Regions from separate parts of the Micromonospora sp. MH33 genome, predicted to be linked through region 1. Evidence: riboswitches for the same ligand, from Rfam matches in the RefSeq annotation. Region 1 holds a riboswitch; each other region holds the start of a gene.

Region 1 (5,033 bases):
GATGAGCCGGTTGATCGTCCGCAGCAGCGTCGACTTGCCGGAGCCGGACGGGCCGATGACGCAGGCCGTCCCGCCCCGGGCCACTTCGAGGTCGGCGCCGCGCAGGACCTGGTGCCGCCCGAAGGCCAGGTGCACGTCGCGGACGGCCAGGCTGACCGAGGTGGCGGTGGCGGTGGTCATCGCGGGTCCTTTCCGGTCGGCGCCGGCGCACCGGCGGGGTCGAGTTCGACGTCCAGGTCGGGGGCGGCCACCGCCCGGCCCTGCCGCAGCCGCCGGTCGATCCAGTTGACCGCGTGGGTCAGCGGCACGGTCAGCACCAGGTAGAACAGGCCGGCCAGCAGCAGCGCGGACTCGTTGCCGGTGGTGGCCGCGTAGTCCTGGCCGATCCGGAACAGCTCCCGCTGGCTGGCCACCAGGCCGAGGAAGTAGACCAGGCTGGAGTCCTTGATCAGCGCGATGAGCTGGTTGACCCAGGCCGGCAGCACCCGGCGTACGCCCTGCGGCACGATGACCAGGCGCATCGCCTCGCCCCAGGAGAAGCCGAGCGCCCGGGCCCCCTCCAGCTGGGCGGCCTCCACGCTCTGGATGCCGGCGCGGAAGATCTCTCCGATGTAGGCGGCGGCGATCAGCGACAGCGCCAGCACGCCGAGCGGGTACGGGTTCGGACCCCACACCTGCATGCCCAGCGGCGCCAGGCCGACACCGATGAGCAGGATGGTCGCCGCTGCCGGCAGGCCGCGGAACACGTCGGTGTAGACCCGGGCCGGCCACCGCAACCATCGGGTACGCGAGATGCCCGCCACGGCCAGCAGCATGCCCAGCACCGAGCCGAGCAGGGCGGCGGAGACCGCCAGGATCAGCGTGTTGGGCAGCCCGACGGTGAGCATCTCGGGCAGCGCCTCGCGCATGGCGTCCCAGTCGAAGAAGGTCTCCCACAGGGTGCTCAGTGGATCCATGTCTCCGTCCGCCCCGCTCGTCTCAGTCGTTCCGGGTCAGGAAGCCGCCGACGGCGACGGCACGGTGACCGTGCCGCTGCCCGGCTTGAAGTCGGCCGGGATCGGCCGGCCCGGGTAGTACTGCGCCTGGAGCTTGGTCCAGGTGCCGTCGGCGATCACCTCGTCGAGGCCCTTGTTCAGCGCCTCGCGCAGCTTGTCGTTGCCCTTGGCCACCGCGTACGCGGTCGGGGCCGGGCTGAGCTGCTTCGCGGCCACCGTGATCTTGCCGTTGCTGTCCGCGGCGGACTTGTCGCCGATCTCGGCCGGGGCGATCCAGGCGTCGGCCGTGCCGGCCTTGAGCTGGTTGACCGCGCCGTTGTAGTCGGGCACCCGGACCGGGTTCAGGTTCTCCCGCGTGGCGTAGTCGTCCTGCACGGTGCCCTGCACGACGACGACCCGCTTGCCGGCGAGCTGGTCGAAGCCGGTGATCGGGGAGCCGGCCGGCACGTCGAGCCCGAAGTAGCCGAAGTCGTAGCCGTTGCCGAAGTCGACGGTCTTCTTCCGGGCCTCGGTGATGGTGATGGAGGAGCTGCCCACGTCGAACTTGTGGTTGTTGACCTGGGAGAGCAGGGCGGAGAAGTCGGTGCCGACGAACTCCACCTTCAGGCCGGCCTTCGCGGCTACCGCGGTGAGCAGGTCGTTGTCGAAGCCGGTGAACTTGCCGTCCTTCAGGTACACGTTCGGCGGCGCGTCGGTGAGCGTGCCGGCCCGCAGCACGCCGGCCTGGAGCAGGCCGTACGGGTTGGCGGCCTCGCTGGTGGCGCCGTCGTCACCGCAGGCGGTGAGGGCGGTGGCGGCGAGCACGGCGGCGGCGCCGAGCGCGGCGGCGCGGGTCAGGGCGGAACGGATTCGCACAGGTGTCTCCAGGGTCCGGGGCGGCGTGGGCGCACGCCGCCGACGGCGCGCCCGAGGCGGGCGAGCCGGAAGGGATGGTGCGGAAGGTGGGGGAGTGGCGCTCAGCGCGCGTCGGCGCGGCGACAGGCGTCGCTGCTCACCCGCATCAGGTCGACGTGCCGCCGCTTGACCAGCGCGAAACGCGCCGGATAGGCGATGCCGTCGGCCGGCGGGGTGCGGAGCTGAGCAGACATGGTTCCCTCTGGTCGGTGATGACCTGGGTACCAGGCCACGCTTGCACCGGCGGCTGCCGGTGCCTGGTCCTCACCCGGGGCACCCCACCGCGGAGGAGGGTTGCCGGCCAGCGAGCCGGGGCTTGACGCTGGCGCTCATGACCTGCCGAGAAGGCTAGCAGCAGCGCCACCCCGGACGTCCAGCCGTTATGACCGTGCTCACGCCCGTGCCTTACCGGCGAGTCGGCATGACCGGGGCGTCGCGGCCGGTGCCGTGCCGGGACCGGCTCTTCTGCTCGTGGTAGTCCTGCTCGACGTTGACCGTCCAGACGTCGTGGCCGGCGCCGTGGGCGATGTTCTCGGCGGCCAGCATCGCGGTGAGCATCGAGTGGTCGGCGTTGTTGTAGCGGTGCATCCCGTTGCGCCCCACCGGGTGCACGTTCGGCACCTCCCGGGCCAGCCAGTTCCGGATCACGTCCACGTTGTGCTGGTAGCGCTCGTCGTAGACCGGGTACGCCTTCGGCATCCGGACCACGTAGCCGGCCTCCACGCAGCCGGGCCGGACCAGGCCCAGCCGCTCCAGTTCGGCGGTGGCGAAGGCGACCAGGTCCGCGTCCGGGGTCCGCCACATCTCGTCGTCCTCGAAGACGAAGTACTCCAGCCCCAGGCAGGTCCGCCCGTCCTTGACCAGGTACGGCGACCAGGAGCCGAAGTTCTGGATCCGGCCCACCTTGGCGGCCGGGTCGTGCACGTAGATCCAGTTGTCCGGGAACGAGAACTCCTCGGGCACCACCAGCGCGACGGTCAGGAAGTCCCGGTAGCGCAGGTCGTCGGCGGCGGCCCGTACCTCCGGCGGGGCCTCCGGCTGCATGGCCCGCACCAACGCGGAGATCGGCATCGAGGAGATCACGTGGTCGGCCGGTTCGGTGCGCTCGCCCCCGGCGTCGACCACCGTGACGGCGGTGGCCCGCCGCCGCGCCGGGTCCCGGTGCACCTCGGTCACCCAGGTGTTGGTGCGGACCGTGCCGCCCCGCTTCTCCACCTCCTCGGTACAGCGCTCCCACATCATCCCGGGGCCGTGCTTCGGGTACTGGAACTCCTCGATGAGGCTGGTCACGTCCTTGCGGTTGCGCCGGGGCAGCAGCGCGTTGAGCACCGCGGTGGAGAGCGACAGGTTCTTGATCCGCTGGGCGGCCCAGTCGGCCTGCAACTGGTCGGCCGGCATCCCCCAGACCTTTTCGGTGTACGTCTTGAAGAAGATCGAGTAGAGCCGCCAGCCGAACCGGGCCGACACCCAGCCCTCGAAGTGCGACTGGTCCTTCGGCGGGCGCAGCCGGGCCCGCCCGTACGAGCCGACGCAGCGCAGCGCCTCCAGCAGGCCGAGGTTGCGCAGCGCGTTGCCGGCGTTGAGCGGGTAGTCGTAGAGCGCGCCCCGGTAGTAGATCCGGCTCATCCGCGGCCGGAGCAGGAAGTCCTCGTCGGGGAGGATCTCGTGCCAGAAGTCCTCCACTCGGGAGACCTTGGTGAAGAACCGGTGTCCGCCGATGTCGAATCGCCAGCCGTCCCGCTCCACCGTGCGGCTGATCCCGCCGACCACGTCGTCGGCCTCGTAGACCCGGACCGGCTCGCCGTGGCGCAGCAGCTCGTACGCGGCGGTCAGCCCCGCGGGCCCCGCCCCGATGATCACGGTCCCGTTGCCGTCCCCCATGCCGTCCTCCGCCGCCAGCCTGCCGATGCGGCAGCGCCCTTACCCGTCCTGCCCCCCGACTCACCTGCGCCCGCGATCCGCGACGCCCGGGTCACCCGTTCGGGGCCCGGCGGGTGTGAACCGGGGCGGAACGGGGATGCGGGGCCGGTTTCCCGGTCCGGGGGTCGGTCGCGGGGCGACCGGTGGGAGCGGGATGCGAGACGAGCGGCGGGCCGGGACGACCGACGGCCCCGCCCCGGCGCGGTGGTCGGGCGTGCCGGGGCGGCTGGCGTCGGCCGGCGGGCGGCTGGTCACCCGGATCCCCACGCGCTGGGGCTTCGTGCTCGCCGTCTTCGTCGGCTCGAAGCTGGTGCTCAGCCTGGTCGGGGTGCTGGTGCTGACCGCCTGGGACGGGGTGCCCGGCGCGCCCCCCGCGGACGAGACGATGACGCGGATCCAGCAGGACCGGATCTCGTCGCACCGCTGGATCTCGCTCTGGTTCGCCTGGGACTCGTTCCTCTACGACAACCTGGCCCGGCTGCCGCTGGACCGGCCGTGGAACGACTTCGGCTTTCCACTGCTCTACCCGTTCCTGGCCCGGCCCCTCGCGCCGCTGCTCGGCGGGCACACCGCCTGGGCGCTGTTGCTGGTCGCCAACGTGGCGCTGCTGTTCCAGCTCTGGTTCGCGTACCGGCTGGGGGCCCGGCTGCTCGGCGACGAGGATCCGGGCGACGGCCGGCGGGCCGTCCGGTACCTGCTGCTCCTGCCGACCGCTTTCCTGTTCCAGGCCGCGCTGACCGAGTCGCTCTTCGTCTGCCTCGCCCTGGCCGCGTTCTGGTACGCCGAGCAGCGCCGCTGGCTGGTGGTCGGGATCGTCGGCTACTTCCTGGCGATGAGCCGCTCGGTCGGCTTCGTGGTGGTGATCCCGCTGGCCCTGGTGCTGCTGCGCCAGCACGGCTGGCGCCTGGGTCTCCGTAGCCTGCCGCGCTACGTACGGGAGGGCTGGCCGCTGCTGCTGGTGCCGGCCGGCTGGCTGACCTTCATGGCGTTCTGTCGCTGGCAGAGCGGCGACTGGTTCGCCTACCAGCACGCCCAGGAGAAGGGCTGGGGGATCAAGGTGCAGAACCCGCTCGGGGTGGCCGGGTCGGCGCTCGTCGGCGACAACTCGGCAAACAGGTTCCGGGTCTGGATCGCCGTGGCGATGCTGCTCGTGGCGGCCGTCGGGCTGCGCCGGCGGGCCGACTGGCCGTACCTGGCCTACACGGTGATCGTGGTGCTGGTGCC
Region 2 (5,033 bases), on a different contig from region 1:
CGGGGTGGCCACCGAACCCGCCGCGCGCCCCTCGGTCCCGGCCTGACGCCCGCGATCCTGGTAGGAGGTGGCCCCTGCCCCGGGGGTCGTTTCCTGCCAGGATCTGGCGAGGATGAGCCTCAGAGGCGGCTGTCGGGGGTGGGCGCCGAGGAGGGTAGGTCGCTCGGGGCGGGTGGCTGGGTCGAGGACGGGCCGTCGTACCGCTTCCAGGCGCTGACGCCGAGGCGGCCGGTGTTGCCGAGGTCGATCGGCCCGTCCAGCTCGACCGGGTACGCGGGCCGGCCCCGCACCGGGGCCACGTCGAGGTAGGCGCCGTTGCTGGCGACCACCGTGGCGTCGGTGACCAGGTTGCGCCAGAGCAGCGCGGCGGTGGCCCGCTCGCCGGGGCGCAGGACGATCCGGGTGGGCGGGTGGTCGAAGCCGGCGGTGATCGGGCGCGCGCCGGGGATGACCTGGACGGTCAGCGGGTCCCGGTCGGCGTCCCGGAGGCTCGGCGCCGGATGGCCCTCCAGCACGTACGGCCGGTCGCCGCAGTTGACCAGTTCCAGGCCCATCGCCCGCAGGCCCATGGCGGCGTCCACCCCGAGTTCGGTGATGCGGATCCCCTCGGGCGAGCAGGCCGGCGCGGGCGGTGCGGTGCTGGCGGCCGGGGTGGGCCGGGCCGGTTCGCTCGGGCCGCCGGACGCGCGGTCGGGCGCCGGCGCGGGGGCGCACGCGGCGAGCAGCACCACGCCCGCCAGCGCTCCGAGCCGTGCCGCCGCCGTCCGCATCCGGCGATCATTCCAGCCGGTGGCCGCCCGGCGCTGCCCGGACACCGGGATCAGGCGCGGGCGGGCGCGGCGAGGACCGCGTCGAGCAGTCCCGGGTAGAGGCGGTCCAGCTCGTCGCGGCGCAGCCGCACGTAGCGGCTGGTGCCGGCGACCCGGGTCCGGGTCAGGCCGGCCTCGCGCAGCACCTTGAGGTGATGGCTGCGGGTCGCCTTGGAGACGCCGAACTCGAAGGTGCCGCAGGCGTACTCACCGCCCTGGGCGAGGGCGCGCACGATCTGCAGCCGGACGTCGTCGGCCAGGGCGGCCAGCACGGCGGTGACCGGCACCTCGCGCAGTTCGGGTTCGTGCAGCTCCATGTGACCAGGGTAACCCATGTTCGACATCTGTCGAACAACCTCCTAGAGTCGGCTCCGTTGGTTCGACGATACTCGAACATTGGAGCCACGATGCGTTTCCGTTCGGCCGCCTTCCCGCTCTTCGCCGTGGTGAGCTGGGGCGTCATGTTCCCCGTGCTGGCCAGCGCGCTCACCCGGGTGGACGCGCTCAACCTGACCACCGCCCGGTACCTGCTCGCCACCGCCGTGCTGCTCGCCCTGCTGCTGGCCCGCGAGGGACGGGCCGCGCTGCGGGTGCGGCGGCGCGCCACCGAGGTGGTGCTGCTCGGGGTGCTCGGGTTCGCCGGCTTCAACGTGCTGACCAACCTCGCCCTCGGCCACGCCACCCCGCAGCAGATCGCCCTCTTCGCCTCCGGCACCCCGCTGGTCACCCAGCTCGTCCGCTGGGCGCGCGACGGCGTACGCCCCCGGCCGGCGCTGCTCGGCCTCTCCCTGGTCGCCCTGCTCGGCGTCGGTCTGGTGATCACCCGGGGCCGGCTGGACGGGCTGGACCAGTTCGGCGTCGGCGCGCTGCTCATGGTCGGCGCGGTGCTCGGCTGGGCCGTCTACACGCACGGCGCGAGCCGGTTCACCGAGTGGTCGCCGCTGCGCTACACCGCCCTGACCTCCGTGGCCGGCCTGCTCGCCATGCTCGCCGTCAGCGCCGTGGCCGACGTCACCGGCCTCCAGCACCTGCCGGCCGCCGCCGACCTCGTCGCGGTGGCCCCGCAACTGGCGTACGCCGTGGTGGTCGCCGCCGTCCTCGCGGTGCTGGCCTGGAACACCGGGGTCCGGCGGCTCGGCGTGGCCGACGCGGCGCTGTTCATGAACCTGGTCCCGGTGACCACGTTCGCGGTGCAGATCCTGCGCGGCTACCGTCCCGGCGCGGTGGAACTGGTCGGCGCGGCGCTGACCATCGCCGCCCTGGTGGCCGCGAACCTGGCCACCCGTACCCGGAAGGCGCCCACGGCCGCGGCGGCGGTCGCGGTGACCGACCGTGCGGCGGTGATCGAGCCGGTCGCGGTCGTCGCGCGCTGACCCCGGGGCCGGCGGGGCCGGAGCTCACACCGTGGGAACCCGGCTCCGCCGCGCCCCGGCGCCCGCATAGACTCGGCGGCACAACTGCATACCTCATCCAGAGGGGCTGAGGGATACGGCCCGATGACGCCCCGGCAACCACCCGCGCGCTCGACGACGAGCGACGGCGGGCAGGTGCCAATTCCGTCCCCGCCGCACCCGGCGATGCGGGGAAAGATGAGAGGAAATCCTCGACATGACGTCGACGCTTCCCGCCGCCTCCGGCATCGACACCAGCCTCAGCCCGGCCCGCGCCCTGGTCTGTCGCGCCTGCTCCGCGCGCTACCCGCTGGCCGCCCAGCACGCCTGCTACGAGTGTTTCGGCCCGCTGGAGGTCGACTACGACACCGCCGCGCTGGCCGCCGTCACCCGCGAGCAGATCGAGGCCGGCCCGGACAACCTCTGGCGGTACGCCGCCCTGCTCCCCGCCGGCCAGGACCCGGCGACCCGGGTCACCCTCGACCCGGGGCTGACGCCGCTGGTCGCCGCCCCGCACCTCGCCGCCGAGCTGGGCATCACCGCCCCGCTCTGGGTCAAGGACGACAGCGGCAACCCGACCCACTCCTTCAAGGACCGGGTGGTCTCGGTGGCGCTGACCGCGGCCCGGGCCCTCGGGTTCACCCGCTACGCCTGCGCCTCGACCGGCAACCTGGCCAACTCGGTGGCCGCCCACGCGGCCCGGGCGGGGGTGCCCTCGGTGGTCTTCATCCCCAGCGACCTGGAGCAGGGCAAGGTGGTGACCACCGCCGTCTACGGCGGCGACCTGGTCGCCATCGACGGCTCGTACGACGACGTGAACCGGCTCTGCGGCGAGCTGGTGGAGACCGACGAGTTCGAGGACACCGCGTTCGTCAACGTGAACGTGCGGCCCTACTACGCGGAGGGCTCGAAGACCCTCGGCTACGAGGTGGCCGAGCAGCTCGGCTGGCGGATCCCGGCCCAGGTGGTCATCCCGATGGCCAGCGGCGAGCTGCTCACCAAGATCGACAAGGCGTTCTCCGAGCTGGTCGAGATCGGGCTGGTCGAGGCGCCGGCCGGCGGCTGGAAGGTGTTCGGCGCGCAGTCCGCCGGCTGCAACCCGATCGCCACGGCGCTGCACGCCGACACCGACACCATCGTCCCGGTCAAGCCGACCGGGATCGCCAAGTCGCTGAACATCGGCGACCCGGCCGCCGGCCTCTACGCGCTGGAGGCGGTCCGCCGCACCGGCGGCTGGATGGAGTACGCCGACGACGACGAGATCCGCGCCGGCATCCGGCTGCTCGCCCGGACCACCGGGGTCTTCGCCGAGACGGCCGGCGGCGTCACCGTGGCGGTGCTGCGCAAGCTGGTCGAGGCCGGCCGGCTCGACCCCACGGCGGAGACGGTCGTGTTCAACACGGGCGAGGGCCTCAAGACCCTCGACGCGGTCGCCGCCGAGGTCGGTCCCACGCACCGCATCAAGCCCAGCCTCCGCGCCGCCCGCGACGCCGGCCTCCTCTCCTGACCCGGCCCCCGACTCGTCCGGGCGGGGGAGGGGCGGATCGCCCGGGCGGGGGATTGGGGTGATCCGTTGGGTAACTGGCTTTTCGCTGTGAGTGTGGAAAACGCGCCGACAAGGACTTGACGGCAGGAATTGGACGGCGCAAGATGCTCCGTGCGGGAGGGCATCCGCCGGAGACTTTTCAAGTTCTTGCGACCCAACGCCGGAGGCGTTGTGCGGACGTCCCTCCCGACCAACGTCCGAAGGGGCCGGCGGAAAACCGCTGGCCCCTTCGCTGTCGGCTGGGCCAGGCTCACGGGCATGGGCATCTCCGTCTCCCCCCTCGACCCCGCCGACCAGGCGACCCTCGACGCCGTCTACCGGACGGCCGTCGCGGCCCAGGCCGTGGACGAGCCGGACCTCCCACCGCTGTGCCGGCGCCGGTTCGAGGCGCCGCTGCGGCACCCGATGCCGGGCGTCGACACCCGCTGGTGGGTGGCGCGCCTCGACGGGGTGCCCGCCGGCTGGCTCCGGCTGTACCTGCACACCCTCGACAACACCGACAACGCCAGCGTCGAGCTGGTGGTGGACCCCGCGTACCGGCGGCGCGGGGTGGGGCGCGCCCTGCACGAGCACGGGCTGCGGCTGCTGCGCGAGCGCGGCGGCAAGCGGCTGGTCGGTTCGACGGTCAGCCCGCTGCCGGGGGAGGAGGGGCGGGAGCTGCCCGGGGCGGCCTTCGCCGCCGCCGTCGGCGCGAAGCCGGCGCTCGCCGACGTGCGCCGCCGGCTGGACGTCACCGCGCTCGACCGGCCGCGCCTGGCCGGCCTGCTCGCCGAGGCCGGCACGGCCGCCGCCGGCTACCGCACGGTCCGCTGGTCGAACCGCACCCCCGAGGAGTACGTCGCCGACGTCGCCTACCTGGAGGGGCGGCTGCTGGTGGACGCGCCCCTCGGTGACCTCGGATGGGAGCAGGAGAAGGTCGACGCCGAGCGGATCCGCGGCACGGAGCGGGCCCTCGACGCGCGCGGGGTCCGCCGGTACAGCGTCGGGGCGGTGCATGAGGCGTCCGGCCGGCTGGTCGCGTGGAGCATGGTCAGCCTGGCCGCCAACACCACCTGGCACGCCTGGCAGCAGATCACCATCGTCGACCCGGCACACCGTGGCCACCGGCTCGGGCTGCTCACCAAGATCGAGAACCTCGACCACGCGCTGGCGCACGAACCGGAGCTGCGCGTGATCGACACCTTCAACGCCGCGGCGAACACCCACATGATCGCGATCAACGAGCAGCTCGGCTACCGGCCGGCGGCCGGCTCGACCGACTGGCAGCTGACGATCTGACTTGTGACA
Region 3 (5,033 bases), on a different contig from region 1:
GGAGAGCAGCAGCGCGACCGCCAGCGGGATGATCACGATGCGGATCGTGCCGACGATCTTGAGCAGCGACCAGGTGACGATGCCGACCACGATGAGCCGCCAGCACCAGGCCGCGGCGATCCGCAGCGCGTGCGGCACCTCCACGTCGTCCTGGCTGGTGGTCGAGGCGTGCACGGGGGCCGGCGGCTCCGCGTCCACCACGGGCGCCGCCGGGGGCGCGGCCGGGCCCGGCGAGGAGGGCGAGGCCGTGCCCGACTCCTCCGCCGACCGGTCCGGATCGGCCCGCCGGGCCCGCGCCGACTCGCGGCCGGACTCGTACGCGCGGCGGAGCCGTCCACGCATCCGCTCGAAGCGGCTCAAGCGCACCTCCCGCAAACTGGTCCGCCCCCGAGACAGGGGGACAGGATACGTCTGTCCGCCCCACCCTAGGGCGGCTGCGCCAGACTTGCCCCCCTGCCGCTCCGCCCAACCACGCCGGCACCGACGACCGGGCACGCGGTAGCGTCTTCGCGTGACCGCCGACCAGGACCTCGACGCCGGCCTTCCGATCCGCCTGCTGCACGACCGCGTGCTGGTGCGTACCGAGAACGGCGAGGGGGAACGCCGCTCCACCGCCGGCATCGTCATCCCGGCCACCGCCGCCGTCGGCAAGCGGCTGGCCTGGGCCACCGCGGTGGGCGTGGGCCCGAACGTCCGCTCCGTCGTCTCCGGCGACCGGGTGCTGTTCGACCCGGACGACCGCTCCGAGGTCGAGCTGCACGGCCGGGCGTACGTCCTGCTGCGCGAGCGGGACGTGCACGCCGTCGCGGCCGAGCGGGTGGAGAACGAGCCGACCGGATCGAGCGGCCTCTACCTGTAGGCGCCGCCCGCGCCGCGGGCGCCGTTTGTACCGCTGCCCGGCGGGAAGCCCCAGGCACGACAGCGCCCTGGGGAGGGATCATGCCGGTAGTCATCAAGAAGATACTTGCCTGGGGATTCCTCGCGTTCCTGATCTACTTCATGGCGTTCCGGCCGGACGGCGCGGCCCAGCTGTTCAAGGGGATCGGGGTGGCCCTCATGGCCATCGCCCAGGGTCTCGGCGACTTTCTCACCGGCCTGATGACCTGAGGAGCCGGCCCCGGGACGGTTCGTTCAGGCGTGCGGGGGCCAGGCGGGGCGATGGCCGGGCCAGCCGGGCGGGCCGTAGCCGGCCGGAGAGGCGGGCGGCGGTGGCGGGGCCAGCACCACCGGGATCGGCACCACCGGCTCGTCCGGGGCCTCGACCGCGCGCTGCGACCCGTCGGGGAAGCGCAGGTGGTAGCGCTGCCCGTCCCAGACCCCGACCGGCGCCTGCGGGTCACGGCCCACGAAGAACGCCCGGTACGCCCCGATCGCGTCCAGCAGCTCCCGTTCCTCCCGCGCCGTCCGGTCCCGCTCGGCGGGCTTGCGGTCCAGCCCCCGGCGCATCCCGTCGCGCAGCAGCGCCAGCCGGGTGGCGGCGAACTGGTAGCCGCGCATCGCCCGCACCCCGCCGTCACCGGCCACCCGCCGGGCCCAGGTCCGGGCGGCGTGCCGCCGGCCGAGACTGCCCAGCGCGGCCACCTCGGGCGGGGTGAGCCAGCCGGCCCGGACGTAGTCGGGCAGGGTGCGCTCGGTGAGCCGCCCCTCCCAGGCACGCAGCCAGACGGCCAGCCCCACCATGCCGAAGAAGATCGGCACCATCACGCCGATGTAGCCGTAGAGCGCGATCAGCGGCTGGCCGGTGGCGGCGGCCAGTGAGGGCAGCAGGTTCCAGGTGCCGTGCAACATCATGGCCAGCAGCAGGCCGGCGATCGGAGCGAGGAAGCGCACCCGCCGGTCCGCGGTACGCGCGGCGACCCCCAGCCCCACGCCGGTCATCGAGGTGAACAGCGGGTGGGCGAAACCGAAGAGCAGGATCCGCACGATGAAGATGGCGATGACCTGACGCGCGCCGGTGGCCGGCCCGTACTCCTGGACGCCGGCGCGGTAGCCGTACCCGCCCAGGTAGAGGATGTTCTCCACCATGGCGAAGCCGACCGCGGAGAGCCCGCAGTAGACCAGGCCGTCGGTGACCCCGGAGAACTCCCGGCGGCGGAAGATCAGCAGCAGCAGCGGCCCGGCCGCCTTGGTCAGTTCCTCGATGAACGGGGCGACCAGCACGGCGGTCAGCGCCGCCGGCAGCCCCCAGTCCTTGAACAGCCGGGCACCGGTCTCGTTGACCAGCAGCGAGATGGCGGTGGAGACGAACGCGCCCCAGGCGAAGCAGAAGATCAGGTACTTCAGCGGCTCGGGCTCGTAGCGGTCGAGCCAGAGGAAGCAGGAGACCAGCACCGGCACCGGCAGGATCGCCGCGATCACGCCGACCAGCAGCGCCTCCGCGCCGAGGCTTTCGCCCAGGGTGAAGACCATGAAGACCGCGCCGGCGGCGATCAGCAGCACCACCCCGGCCAGCGCCAGGAACCGCCGCCAGCCGAGCCGGCGCAGCGGCATCCGGGGAGCCGGCGACCCCGGCGGGACGGCGGGCGCGGTCGGCGGCGGCGGCAGGGCTCCGCCGGGCGGGGTGACGGCCATGCGGTCAGCGTAGTCACCCGCGACCCACTGGTCCGGCCGCATCGCGACCGCTATGCTCCCGGACAGGTCACGAGTGCCAGCGTCAAGCCCCGGCTTGCTGGCCGGCAACCCTCGTCGAGTTCGCGGTGGGGTGCCCCGGGTGATGACCGGGCCCAGCCCGAACCGCGTGCTGGGCAAGCGCGGACCCCGTCCCGGTGCCCACCCACCCGGGGTCCCCTGGACCCGGAAGGCTCCGGCATGACCGTCACCCTCGTACCCTCGCTGCCCACGCTGTCCACTCCGAGCCGGCCGGACCCGCTCGGCGTGCTCGGCGTACCGGGGGAGATCAACCTGGACCACGCGGCCAGCGCGCCGTGCGCGCGGGCCGCGGCCGACGCGGTGGCCGAACTGCTGCCCTGGTACGCGAGCGTGCACCGGGGCGCCGGCGCGCTGTCGCGGCGCTGCACGCTGGCCTACGAGCGGGCCCGGCAGACCGTGGCCGACTTTGTCGGCGGCCGCCCCGACGACCACGTGATCTTCACCCGGAACACCACCGACGCGCTGAACCTGCTGGCCCGGGCGCTGCCCGCCGGCACCACGGTGGTCACCTTCGCCGGCGAGCACCACGCCAACCTGCTCCCCTGGCCGCGCGGCTCGGTCCGGCTCCCGGTGCCGGACGGCCCGGGCGGCGCGGTCCGCTCCCTCGACGCCGCGCTGGCCGAGCTGTCCCGCGACGCCCGGCCGGGGCTGCCGGTGCTGGTGGCGGTGACCGGCGCGAGCAACGTGACCGGGGAACGCTGGCCGGTGGCCGAGCTGGCCCGGGTGGCCCGCCGGCACGGCGCCCGGATCCTGGTGGACGCCGCCCAGCTGGCACCGCACACCCCGGTGGACCTGGCCGCGCTGGACGTCGACTACCTGGCCCTCTCCGCCCACAAGCTGTACGCCCCGTTCGGCGCGGGCGTGCTGGTGGGGCGGGCGGACTGGCTGGACGCGGCACCGCCGTACCTGGCCGGCGGCGGGGCCACCAGCCACGTCGGGGCCGGCACCCACGAGGTGCGCTGGGCCACCGGCCCGGCCCGGCACGAGGCGGGCACCCCGAACCTGCTCGGCGCGGTGGCCCTGGCGGCGGTCTGCGCGGCGCTGGCCGCCGCGGACCGGGACGCGCTGCACTCCCGCGAGCAGGCGCTGCTGGGCCGGCTCCGGGCGGGCATCGCCGCCCTGCCGCACGTGGTGGAGCTGCGCACCTTCGGGCCGGACGCGCCCCGGGTGGGCATCGTCAGCTTCGTGGTCGCCGGCCGGGACTCCGCCGAGGTGGCCGCCCACCTGGCGACCGCACACCGGATCGGCGTCCGGGACGGCCTGTTCTGCGCCCACCCGCTCGCCCGCCGCCTGCTGACCGAGGCGGCCACCCGCAGCGGCCGCGACGACCTGCCCCCCACCGCCATCCGCGCCAGCCTGGGCCTCGGCACGACCGAAACCGACGTGGAAACCCTCCTGACCGCCCTGTCCACCCTCCCCTGACCCGGGACTGTGGGCGAGTGAGGGCGGGGGTGGTGGGTCAGCCGACGGGGGGTGCGGTGGGGGGTTTGGGGGTGGGGCTTTGTTCGGTGGTTTCGCCGGAGCGCTGCTCGCGGTCGCCGAACGCCTGGCGGACCAGGCGGTTCGCCTCCTCCTGCTCGATGCCGGAGGCCACCATGAGGTCGCTCGCCGTGGTCCGCACCTGGGCGATCACCACGCTGCCGGAGAAACCAACCCCCTCGGCGTACGCCCGGCCGGCCTCGCTGACCGCGCGCAGCGACCGCTCCCGGGCCTTCTCCGGCTCCTCCCCGACGGCGAACTCGTGCCGCAGCAGGCGTACCGACTCGGCCAGGTGGGCGATCGAGTCGGGCATCGTCTCGGGGACGGGCTCCTCGTCCTCGATGATGGTGACCGAGCGGCGGATCAGCGTGCCGCTGTTCCGCATCGCCCGGTCGATCGGTTCCGCCGCCTCGGCGTAGTGGGTCAGCTCGTCCCGCCGGTGCCAGCGGGCCGGGGAGATGGTGATGGTCTCCTTGGCCCCCTCGATGGCCTCCGAGAGCGCGGCCAACTCCTCCTTGTTCTCCCGGAGCCGGAACAGCGCCCGCTGGGCCACCCCCCGGTCCCGGTTGCGCAGCGCCTCCGCGCAGGCGTCGAGTTGCCCGGCGAGCAGGTCCAGCGCCGGCCGGGCCGCCCGGTTGATCACGCGTAGCGGGTTGAGCGGCAGCAGGATCGCGGTGACCAGCAGCGCGATGCCGCCGCCGATGAAGGCGTCGACGAAACGGGGTATCTCCAGATTCTGGGTGGACGGGCTGAGCGTCACGATCAGCACCGCGGTGGCCGCCGCCTGGATCACGATGGCCACGCTCGCCCCGGCGAAGACGGTCAGCAGGATCGCCGCGGTGACCACCAGGCCGAGCTGCCAGGCGCCGGTGCCCAGGAAGTAGATCAGCAGATCGCCGACGAAC

What was found. A riboswitch is a leader RNA that binds a small molecule or an ion and turns the genes downstream of it on or off. The one in region 1 is predicted to bind S-adenosylmethionine.
Region 2: another riboswitch for S-adenosylmethionine. It lies ahead of thrC (threonine synthase); the one in region 1 lies ahead of B0E53_RS40200 (putative leader peptide).
Region 3: another riboswitch for S-adenosylmethionine. It lies ahead of B0E53_RS09815 (aminotransferase class V-fold PLP-dependent enzyme); the one in region 1 lies ahead of B0E53_RS40200 (putative leader peptide).

What each region holds. Positions count from the first base shown of each region.
Region 1 is NZ_MUYZ01000179.1:2,369-7,401, forward strand. Features, by position in the region: gene B0E53_RS23625 (amino acid ABC transporter ATP-binding protein) at 1-180, opposite strand, end outside; gene B0E53_RS23630 (amino acid ABC transporter permease) at 177-956, opposite strand; gene B0E53_RS23635 (ABC transporter substrate-binding protein) at 993-1,850, opposite strand; gene B0E53_RS40200 (putative leader peptide) at 1,952-2,083, opposite strand; SAM riboswitch class IV at 2,116-2,226, opposite strand; gene B0E53_RS23640 (NAD(P)/FAD-dependent oxidoreductase) at 2,295-3,770, opposite strand; gene B0E53_RS23645 (hypothetical protein) at 3,964-5,033, shown strand, end outside.
Region 2 is NZ_MUYZ01000183.1:3,073-8,105, reverse strand. Features, by position in the region: gene B0E53_RS23935 (DoxX family protein) at 1-46, shown strand, start outside; gene B0E53_RS23930 (DUF4232 domain-containing protein) at 120-770, opposite strand; gene B0E53_RS23925 (metalloregulator ArsR/SmtB family transcription factor) at 821-1,126, opposite strand; gene B0E53_RS23920 (DMT family transporter) at 1,217-2,182, shown strand; SAM riboswitch class I at 2,273-2,405, shown strand; gene thrC (threonine synthase) at 2,418-3,707, shown strand; gene B0E53_RS23910 (GNAT family N-acetyltransferase) at 4,005-5,024, shown strand.
Region 3 is NZ_MUYZ01000042.1:5,715-10,747, reverse strand. Features, by position in the region: gene B0E53_RS09830 (AI-2E family transporter) at 1-360, opposite strand, end outside; gene B0E53_RS09825 (co-chaperone GroES) at 512-859, shown strand; gene B0E53_RS37460 (hypothetical protein) at 940-1,107, shown strand; gene B0E53_RS09820 (PrsW family intramembrane metalloprotease) at 1,132-2,613, opposite strand; SAM riboswitch class IV at 2,637-2,757, shown strand; gene B0E53_RS09815 (aminotransferase class V-fold PLP-dependent enzyme) at 2,809-4,071, shown strand; gene B0E53_RS09810 (FUSC family protein) at 4,109-5,033, opposite strand, start outside.